Regions from separate parts of the Staphylococcus sp. SUC_1.2 genome, predicted to be linked through region 2. Evidence: riboswitches for the same ligand, from Rfam matches in the RefSeq annotation. Region 2 holds a riboswitch; each other region holds the start of a gene.
What was found. A riboswitch is a leader RNA that binds a small molecule or an ion and turns the genes downstream of it on or off. The one in region 2 is predicted to bind S-adenosylmethionine.
Positions count from the first base shown of each region.

Region 1 (3,508 bases), on a different contig from region 2:
TGGATGACGAAGTGTGAAGAAATATAATAAGACAACGTATAAGGGTTCAATACAGTACGCATTATACGTTGCCTTTTTAATAAATATTTAATTATTTGTTAAAGCCACCAGTGTTAGCAATTTCTTCAACTTCTGGACCGAATTTCTTGAAGTTTTCTTCAAAACGTTGGATTAAGTCATCGGCTTGAGCGCGATATTTATCAGAATCACTCCAAGCATTAATTGGATTAAGTATTGTTTTAGGAACATCTTCCATTTCAGTAGGAATACTTAAACCGAATTTCTCATCTTTTGTAAACTCTGCATTTTTCAATTTACCTTTAATTGCTTGATCTACCATATAACGAGTGTAATGTAGACTAATACGTCTACCTACGCCATATTTACCACCAGTCCATCCAGTGTTAACTAAGTATACATCAACATCATGTTTATCTATTAGTTCACCTAATAAATCTGCATATTTATTAGGATTAAGTGGTAAGAAAGGTGCACCAAAACAAGTTGAGAATGATGGTTCTGGTTCAGTAACGCCACGCTCAGTTCCAGCTAATTTAGAAGTGAAACCACTTAAGAAATGGTACATCGCTTGAGATTTAGTTAATTTAGCAATAGGTGGAAGTACACCAAATGCGTCAGCAGTTAAGAAAATTATTGTATTAGGATGTGCTGCTTTAGATGGTAATACAATATTATCAATGTGATGAATTGGATAGGCAGCACGTGTATTTTCAGTATATGAATTATCATCGAAATCAACAACACCACGCTCGTTAACCACAGTATTCTCTAATATAGTACCGTATTGAATCGCGTTATAAATTTGAGGTTCTTTTTCTTTAGAAAGGTTGATTGCTTTTGCGTAACAACCACCTTCAATATTGAAAATACCGTTTTTATTCCAACCGTGTTCATCATCACCAATCAATTTTCTATCAGGTGCTGCTGATAAAGTTGTTTTACCTGTACCTGATAATCCGAAGAATAAGGCTACGTCTCCTTTATCTCCAACATTCGCAGAACAATGCATACTCATAATATCTTGCATTGGAAGCAAATAGTTCATTACTGAGAAGATACCTTTTTTCATCTCACCAGCATACTCTGTACCACCAATTAAAATGGTTTTATGTTTGAATGAAATGATAACAAAAGTTTCAGATTTAGTTCCATCAACTTCAGGATCAGCTTTAAAGTGAGGTGCTGAAACAATTGTGAAGTTAGGTTTTATATTACTAGCTTCTTCTTTAGAATCTGGGCGGATAAACATGTTTTGAGCAAAAAGGTTGTGCCATGCAAGTTCATTGATAACTGTAAGTTTCAATTGTGTGTCTTTGTCACTACCTGCATAACCATTAAAAACGTAAAGTTCGTCTTTTTTATCAAGATAGTCTAAAACTTTAGAGTAGAGATTTAAGAAAGTTTCTTCATCGATAGGTTGGTTGATATCTCCCCAATGAATATTATCTTTATAAGAAGGTTCTGTAACAATGAATTTATCTTTAGGTGAACGTCCAGTGTATTTACCTGTGCTCGCATTGATAGCACCAAGTTCAGTTAATTCTCCTTCATTATTATCCATAATTTTGTAATAAAGTTGAGTTGTTGAAAGCTGAAAAAGAGAGCTTTCTTTTTCCAATAATTTTTTAATTTTAGGTGTTTCGCCGTATGTATCTACTGACATACCCAATCCCTCCAGCGTGTGTTATAGAAATTCAATATTGTAAGCCTTTACATGAAAATAGTATAACATAATGCCGTAATTATTCCACCTGGAAAAAACAAAAACCATTTAAAAACAAAATTGACATTAATAAATGAATTAGGTAGTATAGTTCTTAACGGATTCTCTTATCCTGAGTGGTGGAGGGACATGGACCCAATGAAACCCAGCAACCTCTTTTTTAAAAGAAAGGTGCCAAACCGTTTGCAGACATATATTCGTCTGAACGATAAGAGCGAATGGACGTTTAAGAGCCTTCTCTCTGTCTTGAATAGTGAAGAAGGCTCTTTTATTTTTGAGCTCACATTTAAAAGAGAATTTTCGTAAATATAGTTATAAAAGGAGCAAATCATGACTTACAATAAACGTTTATTTACTTCAGAATCAGTGACAGAAGGACATCCAGATAAGATTGCTGACCAAGTATCTGATGCCATTTTAGATGAAATCTTAAAAGATGACCCCAATGCACGTGTTGCTTGTGAAACTACTGTAACAACTGGAATGGCTCTAATTTCAGGTGAAATATCTACATCAACCTATGTAGATATCCCTAAAGTTGTAAGAGAAACAATTAAAGGTATTGGCTATACTCGTGCTAAATATGGCTATGATTACCAAACTATGGCAGTTTTAACTGCAATCGATGAGCAGTCACCTGATATTGCACAAGGTGTTGACAAAGCACTTGAATACAGAAATGATATTTCAGAAGAAGAGATTGAAGCTACTGGTGCCGGTGACCAAGGTTTAATGTTCGGATATGCTACAAATGAAACAGAAACATATATGCCTTTACCTATCTTTTTATCTCATCAATTAGCTAAACGTTTATCTGATGTACGTAAAGATGGAATTTTAAACTATTTAAGACCGGATGGTAAAGTTCAAGTAACAGTTGAATACGACGAATCAGATAAACCTAAGCGTATTGACACGATTGTAGTATCATCTCAACATGCGGATGACATTGAATTAGAACAAATTCAAAGTGACATTAAAGAACATGTCATATACCCAACAGTTCCTGAAGGATTAATTGATAATGAAACGAAATTCTTTATCAATCCTACTGGAAGATTTGTTATCGGTGGACCTCAAGGTGATGCTGGATTAACAGGACGTAAAATCATTGTTGATACTTATGGTGGTTATGCACGTCATGGAGGAGGTTGCTTTAGTGGTAAAGACCCAACTAAAGTAGACCGATCAGCAGCTTATGCGGCAAGATATGTAGCTAAAAATATTGTTGCTGCAGGACTAGCAGACCAATGTGAAGTACAACTTGCTTATGCTATTGGCGTGGCTGAACCAGTTTCAATTTCAATTGATACATTTAAAACGGGCAAAGTTTCTGAAGCTCAACTTGTTGAAGCTGTTAGAGCTAACTTTGATTTACGTCCAGCAGGTATCATTAAAATGTTAGATTTAAAGCATCCTATATACAAACAAACTGCTGCTTATGGTCACTTTGGTAGAACAGATGTATTGTTACCATGGGAGAAATTAGATAAAGTCAATGTATTAAAAGATGCTGTTCAAGCTTAATAAACGCTTTAAATAATATAAAGAAATTGTCGAAATTATAGATAGTTTCCATTATAATTAGATTTACTGATAGATTAAAGGAGCGTTGATTTAATGAATTCATTTGGACCAATCGAAATTGGTTTAATCGTAGCAATTGTAGTTGCAATTATCTGTTTAATATTATTCTTAGTTACACTTAAAAGTAAAAACAATATTAAACAGAAAACAAAAGAAGAATACGACTTAAAAGAAAAG
Region 1 covers NZ_JANJPM010000022.1:7,249-10,756, reverse strand. Annotated here, with positions in the region: gene NR218_RS08485 (alpha/beta hydrolase family protein) at 1-27, shown strand, start outside; gene pckA (phosphoenolpyruvate carboxykinase (ATP)) at 92-1,684, opposite strand; SAM riboswitch class I at 1,849-1,959, shown strand; gene metK (methionine adenosyltransferase) at 2,075-3,271, shown strand; gene NR218_RS08470 (hypothetical protein) at 3,365-3,508, shown strand, end outside.
Region 1: another riboswitch for S-adenosylmethionine. It lies ahead of metK (methionine adenosyltransferase); the one in region 2 lies ahead of NR218_RS11655 (methionine ABC transporter ATP-binding protein).

Region 2 (3,508 bases):
TTACACCTGCAATTGCAGTAGAACCAACTAATGCGATTGCTGTTACAGTAATACCTGAAACTAGTGCTGGCATTGCCTCAGGTAGTAATACTTTTCGGACAACTGTCCAAGTACTAGCTCCCATTGACCAAGCCGCTTCGATAACACCTTTATCTATTTCTTTGAAGGCAATTTCTACTAATCTTGCATAGAATGGTGCTGCACCAATAACTAGAGCTGGTAAGGCACCAGTTGGACCACTTATTGTTCCAAGGATCACACTTGTAAATGGAATTAATAACAAGATTAAAATGATAAATGGAATCGCTCGGAATAAGTTAACAATAAATGAAACGATGCTATAAAAGACTCTAGCACCTTTAGAATTACTCTTAGCTGATAAGAATAATAATACTCCTAAAATCAATCCAAAAATAAATGCGAAAATAGTTGAAACTACAGTCATATATAATGTTTCATAAATGGCTTGCCATACTTCAGGCCATTGGACGTTAGGCATTGTAATCATCTCTTTAAAAATATCACCATAAGATTTATCCATGCTTAACCACCTCCACATTTACATGTTGCTGATGTAAATCTTCTTTAAATGTCTCAAACTCTGTTTCAGCAATATGTGGAATATGAACCACCAAGAACCCGACAGAACCACCACGGGTATTTTTTATGTTTGCTTCAAGAATATTTATATCAATGTTATGCGTTTTACTTATGTAAGATACAACTGGTTCAGTCGTATTACCACCATTGAAATTAAGTCTAACAATGTATGCATCTGAATCTAATGGTTCTAGATGTTTGATTGATTCTTCAAAATCATCATCCAAATCATCTTTCACAAATCGTCTTGTAACTTCATGTTGTGGATTTTCAAATACTTGCGTTACTTTACCTTGCTCAATTACACGTCCACTTTCCATAACGGCTACTTCATCACAAACACGTCTGATAACATGCATTTCATGAGTGATAATCACGATTGTAAGGTTTTCACGTTCTTTAATTTTTAGCAGTAGGTCTAAAATCTCATCTGTTGTTTGTGGATCTAATGCGCTTGTAGCTTCGTCACATAAGAGGACGTCAGGTTCATTAGCCAAAGCTCTTGCAATACCCACACGTTGTTTCTGCCCACCTGATAATTCTGATGGATAAGCATTTTCTCTGCCATTTAAACCAACAAGGTCAATTAATTCTTTCGCCCTTTCATTTGCTTTGGTTTTAGAATACCCTGCAATTTCTAAAGGGAACGTGATATTTCGAAGTACTGTTCGTGACCATAATAAATTAAAGTGTTGGAATACCATACTTACTTTTTGTCGTTTTCTTCTTAATTCTGCTTTTGAAAGTTTGTTAATATTATCGCCATCTATAATAATATCGCCAGAAGTAGGTTCTTCTAAATTATTGAACATTCTGATTAACGTACTTTTACCAGCACCAGAGAATCCGATAACTCCGAAAATAGAGCCCGTTTCTATATTTAAGTTAACGTTATCAACTGCTAGTACATCTTTATCTTTAGTGTGATAACGTTTTACAACTTGATTTAACTCAATCACGTTTAGTGCCTCCTTAAAAATCATTATGTAATTAAAAAATGCTTTCTCACTTTAGCAAAGTTGAGAAAGCATTGATTCATCTTTCTCTCATCTTCTAAAGTAATCAACTTTATGTGAATTGGCACCATTTCTATAACTAGACGGTTGCCGGGCTTCATAGGGCACATCCCTCCACCTCTCTTGATAAGAATTTTCGCACTATTTAATTAATTTATATCCTACCATTGCACTATAATTTCGTCAATAATTATTTTAACTTTTCTAACAAATAAGGAACAGATTGAAAAGCATAGATTCTATCTATTTCTATATCTTTATTCATTACTATTAGAACAGGAACTGACATAATTTTGTTACGCTCACTATATTTAGGATGGTAATTCAAATCGATTTTTTTAACGGGTAATTGTAGTATTTCATTCGCAATATCTAGCATTCGCTCTGACATTTTACAAGTACCACACATCGGTGTGTATCCAAAAATTAGATGTTTTTCTTTATTAAAATTCTCACAAATATCTTCTATTTCTACAGATTTACTCATGCATGATTACTAACCTTTCAGTCGTTAAATTAGGAATTAGACGTTTCTCTTTACGAACTGTAAAACCATGTTTACTCAATACATGCGCAAGATAATTCTTTGGGCATCTAGCTACCTCACAAAATGTTTTATCCACATAGATATGTTCACATTCGCTAAGATGACGTTTAAACCATTTTCTTATCTTTTCACCTTCGTCATCTGAGTCTGCTAGAACAAAGACTTGCTTTTCATATAATGTTTCAATCATGTCATCTAATTTATCAATACTCATTGTACCATGCGTACAAATAATATTTATAGGTTCAGCGATGACTTGTTGTACTCTCTTCTTATCAGATTTGCCTTCAACAATAATAACTTTATTTAAAATTGCCATGATAATCCACCTTCTAAGTCGATAATAAACAATCAGTTACTTTTTCACATAACGCTAATAGATTAAACATTATTTACGATTACTTAACATTTTATATCAACAAAGTATAAATTTTAAAATTTGTTGATTATTATTTACAAAAAATAGGCAAAATAAAAACTCCATGACCGCAATCAAGGAGTTTAAATTAATTATTCACCAATCATTTCTTTGTATTGATCAGCTGATAATAAATCATCTAATTGGCTTTCATCGCTAAGTTCAACTTTAACCATCCATGCTTTCTCATATGGTGATTCGTTAACAAACTCAGGACTATCTTCTAATTCTTCATTTGATTCAACAACTTTACCAGATACTGGCGCATATAATTCAGAAACAGTTTTAACTGATTCTACACTACCAAAAGTATCCCCTTCGTTGATTTCGTCATCAACTTCTGGTAATTCAACGAATACGATATCACCTAATTCACCTTGTGCGTATTCAGTAATACCAATTGTTACTGTGTTGCCTTCAACTTTTACCCATTCATGTTCTTTAGAATATTTTAATTCGCTCGGTACTGCCACGAGAATCCCCTCCTAAAATTAATTACAATTTAATGATGCCATACCGTAAGTTTTCATTCAACTATTAAAACAAAAAGTTACAATAATTTATATAATTAGAATTTGTAATTTTAAACTATAACCAAATTTCTTTGTATTGATCTTCTTTAAATCCTAATGTGATATTATCTCCAGCAATAGCTAATGGTCGTTTAACTAACATGCCATCTGAAGCTAATAAATTTAATTTTTCATCAGTTGATAAATCTTTTAATTTATCTTTTAACCCTAGTTCTTTATATTTAGCACCATGGGTATTAAATAATTTATTAACCTCTACACCTGTTTTATCGATAATTTCTTCAAACTCTTTTTTAGTTGGTGTGTGTTGTACAATATCAATTGGTTCGTAACTTACGCCATGTGTATCTAAAAATTTTGCGGCTTTTTTACAAGTTGTGCAATTTGAATATTG
Region 2 covers NZ_JANJPM010000045.1:1,584-5,091, forward strand. Annotated here, with positions in the region: gene NR218_RS11650 (methionine ABC transporter permease) at 1-541, opposite strand, end outside; gene NR218_RS11655 (methionine ABC transporter ATP-binding protein) at 534-1,559, opposite strand; SAM riboswitch class I at 1,644-1,749, opposite strand; gene NR218_RS11660 (thioredoxin family protein) at 1,807-2,103, opposite strand; gene NR218_RS11665 (toprim domain-containing protein) at 2,096-2,482, opposite strand; gene gcvH (glycine cleavage system protein GcvH) at 2,674-3,054, opposite strand; gene NR218_RS11675 (arsenate reductase family protein) at 3,170-3,508, opposite strand, start outside.

Region 3 (3,508 bases), on a different contig from region 2:
TTTTCATTTAATCTGTCCTCTTTTCTATTATCGTTTATCAATTTTATTTGTAAGCCAATCCCCGATGAATTGGATTATAAATACAATAATTAAAATAAATACGGTTGACACTAGAATGACGTCGTTTTGGTTACGTGTAAAACCAGTTAAGTAAGCTAAGTTACCTAAACCACCTGCACCAATAACGCCGGCAATAGCAGTTGAACCAACTAAAGCGATAGCAGTTACTGTAATACCTGAAACAAGTGCTGGCATTGCTTCTGGAAGCAATACTTTTCGAACGACTGTCCAAGTATTTGCACCCATAGACCATGCTGCTTCAATAACGCCTTTATCGATTTCTTTAAATGCGATTTCAACTAGTCTTGCGTAGAACGGTGCAGCACCAATGATTAATGCTGGAAGTGCTCCCGTCGGTCCACTAATTGTACCTAATAATACACTTGTGAACGGAATTAATAACAAAATTAAAATAATAAATGGAATCGCACGGAACAAGTTAACTATAAATGAAACTACCGTATAGAAAATCTTAGCTCCAGGTGCGTCACTTTTAGCTGATAAGAAAAGCAACACGCCTAAGATTAAGCCAAAGATAAAAGCAAAAATGGTTGACACTATAGTCATATAAAGTGTTTCATAAATTGCTTGCCAAACTTCAGGCCATTGCACATTAGGCATAGTAATCATTTCATGGAAGATATCACCATATGATTTATCCATGTTTAATCACCTCCACATTTACGTGTTCTTTATGTAACTCAGTTACGAATGTATTAAATCCATCTTCACTAATATGTGGAATGTGTACAATTAAAAATCCAACTGAACCTGTACGTGTATTTTTAATATTTGCTTCCAAAATATTTAATTCAATATTCTGCGTTCGCGTAATATCAGATACAACAGGTTGTGTGGTATTATTACCGTTGAAATTCAACCTTACAATATAAGCGTCTTTGTTTAATGGTTCTAGATGTTTAATTGAATCTTCAAAATCGTCGTCTAAATCGTCTTTCACAAATCGTTTTGTCACCTCATGTTGAGGATTTTCAAATACTTCATCAACTTTACCTTGCTCAATAACACGCCCATTTTCCATCACTGCAACTTCATCACATATGCGTCTAATCACTTGCATTTCATGTGTAATAATCACAATCGTTAGATTTCTTTCTTCTTTTATTTTTAATAGTAAATCTAAAATTTCATCCGTTGTTTGTGGATCTAGCGCACTTGTAGCCTCGTCACATAATAAGACATTCGGATCATTCGCTAATGCACGAGCAATCCCAACTCTTTGTTTTTGACCACCTGATAATTCTGAAGGATAAGCTTTTTCACGACCTTTTAAACCGACCAACTCTACAAGTTCTAAAGCTCTTTGTTTTGCTTCTGCACGAGATACTCCAGCTATTTCTAGTGGGAACATAATATTACTAATGACAGTACGTGACCATAACAAATTAAAATGTTGGAAAATCATACTTACTTTTTGTCGTTTTTTTCTCAAATCTGACTTAGAAAGTTTGTTAATATTGTCTCCATCTATAATGATATCCCCTGAAGTCGGTTCTTCTAGATTATTAAACATTCGAATTAACGTACTTTTACCAGCACCAGAAAACCCAATCACTCCAAAAATTGAGCCTGATTCTATATTCAAGTCAACGTGATCTACTGCTAGTACATCTTTGTTCTTTGTGTGATAGCGTTTAACAACTTGATTTAACTCAATCACGTTAAGTGCCTCCCTTAAATTCCTTATGTAATTAAAAAATGCTTCCCCACCTAGAGAGATGAGAAAGCATTTAAAATTATCTTTCTCTCATCTTCTAAAGTATTAAACTTTATGTGAATTGGCACCATTTCTATTATAGACGGTTGCCGGGCTTCGTAGGGCACATCCCTCCACCTCTCTCGATAAGAGTTTTCGCACTATTTAATTAATTTATATCCTATCACTGTACTAATAATTCGTCAATCATTTTTTTAACTTTTCTAACAAATATGGCACAGATTGAAATGCATAGATTCTATCTACCTCTTTATCCTTATCCATAATTAACAGTACAGGTACAGACATAATTTTATATTCTTCACTAAAATACTTATGGAAATTTAAATCAATTTTTTTAAGTGGTAATTGTTCGATATCATTTGCAATATCTAGCATGCGCTCTGAAATCTTACATGTTCCACACATAGGAGTATATCCAAATATTAAATGTTTATCTTTATCAAAGTGTTCTTTGATATCTTCGATTTTAATAGAATTATTCATTCACAAGTACTAACCTTTCAGAACTTAAATTAGGTATAAGTTTTTTCTCTTTTTTTACGTTAAATCCGTATTTACTCAATACATGAGCAAGATAATTTTTGGGACAACGTGCGACTTCACAATATGTTTTATCTACATAGATATGTTCACTTTCACTTAAATAACGTTTAAACCACTTTCTAATTTTTTCGCCCTCATCATCTGAATCGGCAAGAATATAGACCTGTTTTCCATATAACGTTTCTATCATATCGTCTAGTTTGTCGATACTCATTGTACCATGTGTACAAATAATATTTACAGGTTCAGCAATGACTTGTTGCACTTTCTTCTTATCAGATTTACCTTCAACAATGATAACTTTATTTAAAATTGCCATGTTCATCCACCTTCTAAGTCGATATTAAACAATCATTTACTTTTTCACGTTATTGATGAATATAAACACAATTTACAGATAATTAATATAATTATATAAAAAACTCCTAGATTTAATATCAAGGAGTTTTAAAAAATTATTCGCCAATCATTTCAGAGTATTGTTCAGCTGATAGTAATTCATCTAATTGACTTTCGTCACTTAATTCAACTTTTACCATCCATGCTTTTTCATAAGGTGATTCATTAACAAATTCTGGACTATCTTCTAATTCGTCGTTTGTTTCAACAATTTTCCCAGAAACAGGTGCATACAATTCAGATACTGTTTTTACTGATTCAACACTACCAAATGTATCCCCTTCATTAATTTCATCATCGACATCTGGTAATTCGACAAATACGATGTCTCCTAATTCACCTTGCGCGTATTCAGTAATACCAATTGTTGCCGTATTTCCTTCAACTTTAACCCATTCATGTTCCTTAGAATATTTGAATTCGCTCGGTACTGCCACGAAAATCCCCTCCTAAAAATAATTACAATTTAATGATGCCATACCGTAAGTTTTCATTCAACTATTAATATTAAAAGTTGTGATTATACTTTCTATAACCATACATCTTTGTATTGTTCTTCATTAAAACCTAATGTAACTTTTTCACCCGAAACCGCTAGCGGACGTTTTACCAACATTCCATCTGAGGCTAAGAGTTCTAATTTTTCATCATTAGATAATTCATTTAATTTATCTTTCAAACCAAGTTCTCTATATTTCACACCATGTGTATTAAAGAATTTATTGATTTCCACTTCTGATTTAACTACTAACTCTTTGAATTCTT
Region 3 covers NZ_JANJPM010000011.1:67,563-71,070, forward strand. Annotated here, with positions in the region: gene NR218_RS05530 (MetQ/NlpA family ABC transporter substrate-binding protein) at 1-7, opposite strand, end outside; gene NR218_RS05535 (methionine ABC transporter permease) at 28-723, opposite strand; gene NR218_RS05540 (methionine ABC transporter ATP-binding protein) at 716-1,741, opposite strand; SAM riboswitch class I at 1,826-1,930, opposite strand; gene NR218_RS05545 (thioredoxin family protein) at 1,985-2,284, opposite strand; gene NR218_RS05550 (toprim domain-containing protein) at 2,277-2,663, opposite strand; gene gcvH (glycine cleavage system protein GcvH) at 2,800-3,180, opposite strand; gene NR218_RS05560 (arsenate reductase family protein) at 3,273-3,508, opposite strand, start outside.
Region 3: another riboswitch for S-adenosylmethionine. It lies ahead of NR218_RS05540 (methionine ABC transporter ATP-binding protein); the one in region 2 lies ahead of NR218_RS11655 (methionine ABC transporter ATP-binding protein).

Region 4 (3,508 bases), on a different contig from region 2:
CCATAATATTTTGTAATTCATCGACATTATATTGAATACGTCCATGGAATACAAATTTGTTAAAGAATTCGTCAAGTTGTTCAGGACCAACTAAAACCTTAACACTTGAACTTTGTGCATAGTTTGAAATCGTTACGTCTTTATCATGTTTAGGATTAAAATATAAAATTGATGTTGGCGTATATTTAAGTCCTAATTCTGTTTGTAAATCTGTAGCCAACTTCTCAATTGCAGAAAGTTGATCAGAATAATTAATAAATGATAGTTTCGAATGATTATCTTCATGTTGATCAAGAACTAACGTTTGAGGCGCTTGTGTATTTAAATCAAGTGTATCAAATACTTGCTTCAGCATTGGTAATTCTTGAAATTGTGCGCCACTAATTCCATTATAAACATGACCTTTTAATAATTGTGAATCAATGATATATAAACCAGTTCTAGTAAGCACAAGATGGCTAATACGTTGAATATTATTAAACTCATTACTTGGTAAAAAAATATTAGCCATTATATGCATATCTTCACGTCTAATACGTTTTTCTTTAACTAAACGGTCTCTAATACCAATGAGTCTCAAATCAGTCACGTATTCACTTTTATTTTTAGAAAATAATTTCAAAGCATCAATTTCACGTTCTTTTCCATTAACTGTAACTTCAAATTCTTCTTTTTGTTTCGTTACTTGTTTTTTATTTTCAATACGTTCTTTTTCAAGTGCTTCCTCATGTGAAGATTTGAGTTGTTGCTCCTTGAGATTGTACTCTTCATTCGCTTTGTGTTTCATATTATTTTTACTTTTCAAAGCAACTAAAAATAGAATAAAACATATAATCGCTATGATTATCGCTGCAATTAAACCAATCTCAACCGGTCCAAATGAATTCATTAGATAACGCTCCTTTTAAACTGTCAATATCTATCTATTATAATAGAAATAGACGATAATTTCGAGGTTTAACCTAATTAACTGCTATATATCCTATGTTATTTTTGAACGGCATCTTTTAGGACATTCACTTTATCTAATTTTTCCCATGGTAACAATACATCAGTACGACCAAAATGTCCGTATGCAGCTGTTTGTTTGTAAATAGGATGTTTTAAGTCAAGCATTTTAATGATACCTGCTGGTCTTAAATCAAAATGTTTTCTTACCGCTTCAACTAATTGTCCTTCAGAAACTTTACCTGTTTTAAATGTATCAATAGCAATAGATACAGGTTCTGCTACACCAATTGCATAAGCTAATTGCACTTCACATTGCTCAGCTAATCCAGCTGCTACAATATTTTTTGCAACATATCTCGCTGCATATGCCGCAGAGCGATCTACTTTTGTAGGATCTTTACCACTGAAACAGCCACCTCCATGACGAGCATAACCACCATATGTATCTACAATAATTTTTCTTCCAGTTAAACCAGCATCTCCTTGAGGACCCCCAATAACAAATCGACCAGTTGGATTAATAAAGAATTTAGTTTCATCATCAATTAAACCTTCAGGCACAGTCGGATAAATGACATGCTCTTTAATATCTTTTTGGATTTGTTCTAATTCAATGTCTTCAGCATGTTGAGAAGATACCACAATCGTGTCAATACGTTTAGGTTTATCATTTTCATCGTATTCTACTGTTACTTGAACTTTACCATCTGGACGTAAATAACCTAAGGTACCGTCTTTACGCACATCTGATAAGCGTTTCGCTAGTTGATGTGATAAAAAGATTGGAAGCGGCATATATGTTTCGGTTTCATTTGTTGCATAACCAAACATTAATCCTTGGTCTCCGGCACCTGTTGCTTCAATTTCTTCTTCAGATATATCATTGCGATACTCAAGTGCTTTATCTACACCTTGGGCAATATCAGGTGATTGTTCATCAATAGCTGTTAAAACAGCCATTGTTTGATAATCGTAACCATATTTAGCTCTTGTATAACCAATATTTTTGATTGTTTCTCGTACTACTTTAGGAATATCTACATATGTAGACGTTGAAATTTCACCAGAAATTAAAGCCATACCTGTTGTTACTGTTGTTTCACAAGCGACACGTGCATTAGGATCATCTTTTAAAATTTCATCTAAAATCGCATCAGATACTTGATCGGCGATTTTATCTGGATGCCCTTCTGTCACTGACTCTGATGTAAATAAACGTTTATTATAAGTCATGATTTGCTCCTTTTTTTAACTATATTTACGAAAATTCTCTTTTGACAATGAGCTTAAAATAAAAGAGCCTTCTCAACTATCTAGATAGAGAGAAGGCTCTTAAACGTCCATTCGCTCTTATCGTTCAGACAAATATTGCGTCTGCAAACGGTTTGGCACCTTTCTTTTAAAAAAAGAGGTTGCTGGGTTTCATTGGGTCCATGTCCCTCCACCACTCAGGATAAGAGAATCCGTTAAGACCTATACTACATAAATACTTTAAAATTGTCAATTTTGATTTTTAAATGTTCTTTTATTTACAATGGAATAATTAAATTATTATGTTATACTTTTTAATGTAAGGGCTTACACATATAAATGAATAGATATTTGGAGGGATGTTGTATGTCAATAGATACATACAGTGAAACACCTAAAATCAAACACTTATTAGAGAAGGAAACGACTTTATTTCAACTTTCTACTACTCAGCTTTATTACAAGATTTTAAATAATAATGAAGGTGAACTTACTGAACTTGGCGCAATTAATATGAGTACAGGTAAATATACTGGTCGTTCACCAAAAGATAAATTTATCGTTAACGAACCTTCATATCGAGACAATATTGATTGGGGAGACATTAATCAACCTATAGATGAAGACGTGTTTTTAAAATTATACAACAAAGTATTAGATTATTTAGATCAAAAAGATGAATTATACGTTTTTAACGGTTATGCCGGAAGTGATAAAGACTCACAATTAAAATTAAAAATTATCAATGAGCTTGCATGGCATAATTTATTTGCACAAAACATGTTTATCCGACCTGAATCTATTGAGGAAGCAAGTCATATTAAGCCAAATTTCACTATCGTTTCTGCCCCTCATTTTAAAGCCAATCCAGATGTTGACGGTACTCATTCTGAAACATTTATTATTGTTTCATTTAAACATAAAGTGATTTTAATTGGTGGTACTGAATACGCTGGAGAAATGAAAAAAGGTATCTTTTCAGTGATGAACTACTTATTACCTATGCAAGATATTATGAGTATGCATTGTTCTGCCAATGTTGGAGAAAAAGGTGATGTTGCTCTATTCTTTGGATTATCTGGTACAGGAAAAACAACATTATCAGCGACGCCAACTCGCAAATTAATTGGCGATGATGAACATGGCTGGAATAAAAATGGTATTTTTAACATTGAAGGTGGTTGCTATGCAAAAGCTATCCACTTATCTAAAGAAAAAGAACCTCAAATTTATAATGCCATTCAATATGGTACTATTCTTGAAAATACAATTGTTAATGAACGTGGCCATGTTGATTTTGATGATA
Region 4 covers NZ_JANJPM010000023.1:23,623-27,130, forward strand. Annotated here, with positions in the region: gene NR218_RS08815 (NERD domain-containing protein) at 1-889, opposite strand, end outside; gene metK (methionine adenosyltransferase) at 988-2,184, opposite strand; SAM riboswitch class I at 2,299-2,411, opposite strand; gene pckA (phosphoenolpyruvate carboxykinase (ATP)) at 2,569-3,508, shown strand, end outside.
Region 4: another riboswitch for S-adenosylmethionine. It lies ahead of metK (methionine adenosyltransferase); the one in region 2 lies ahead of NR218_RS11655 (methionine ABC transporter ATP-binding protein).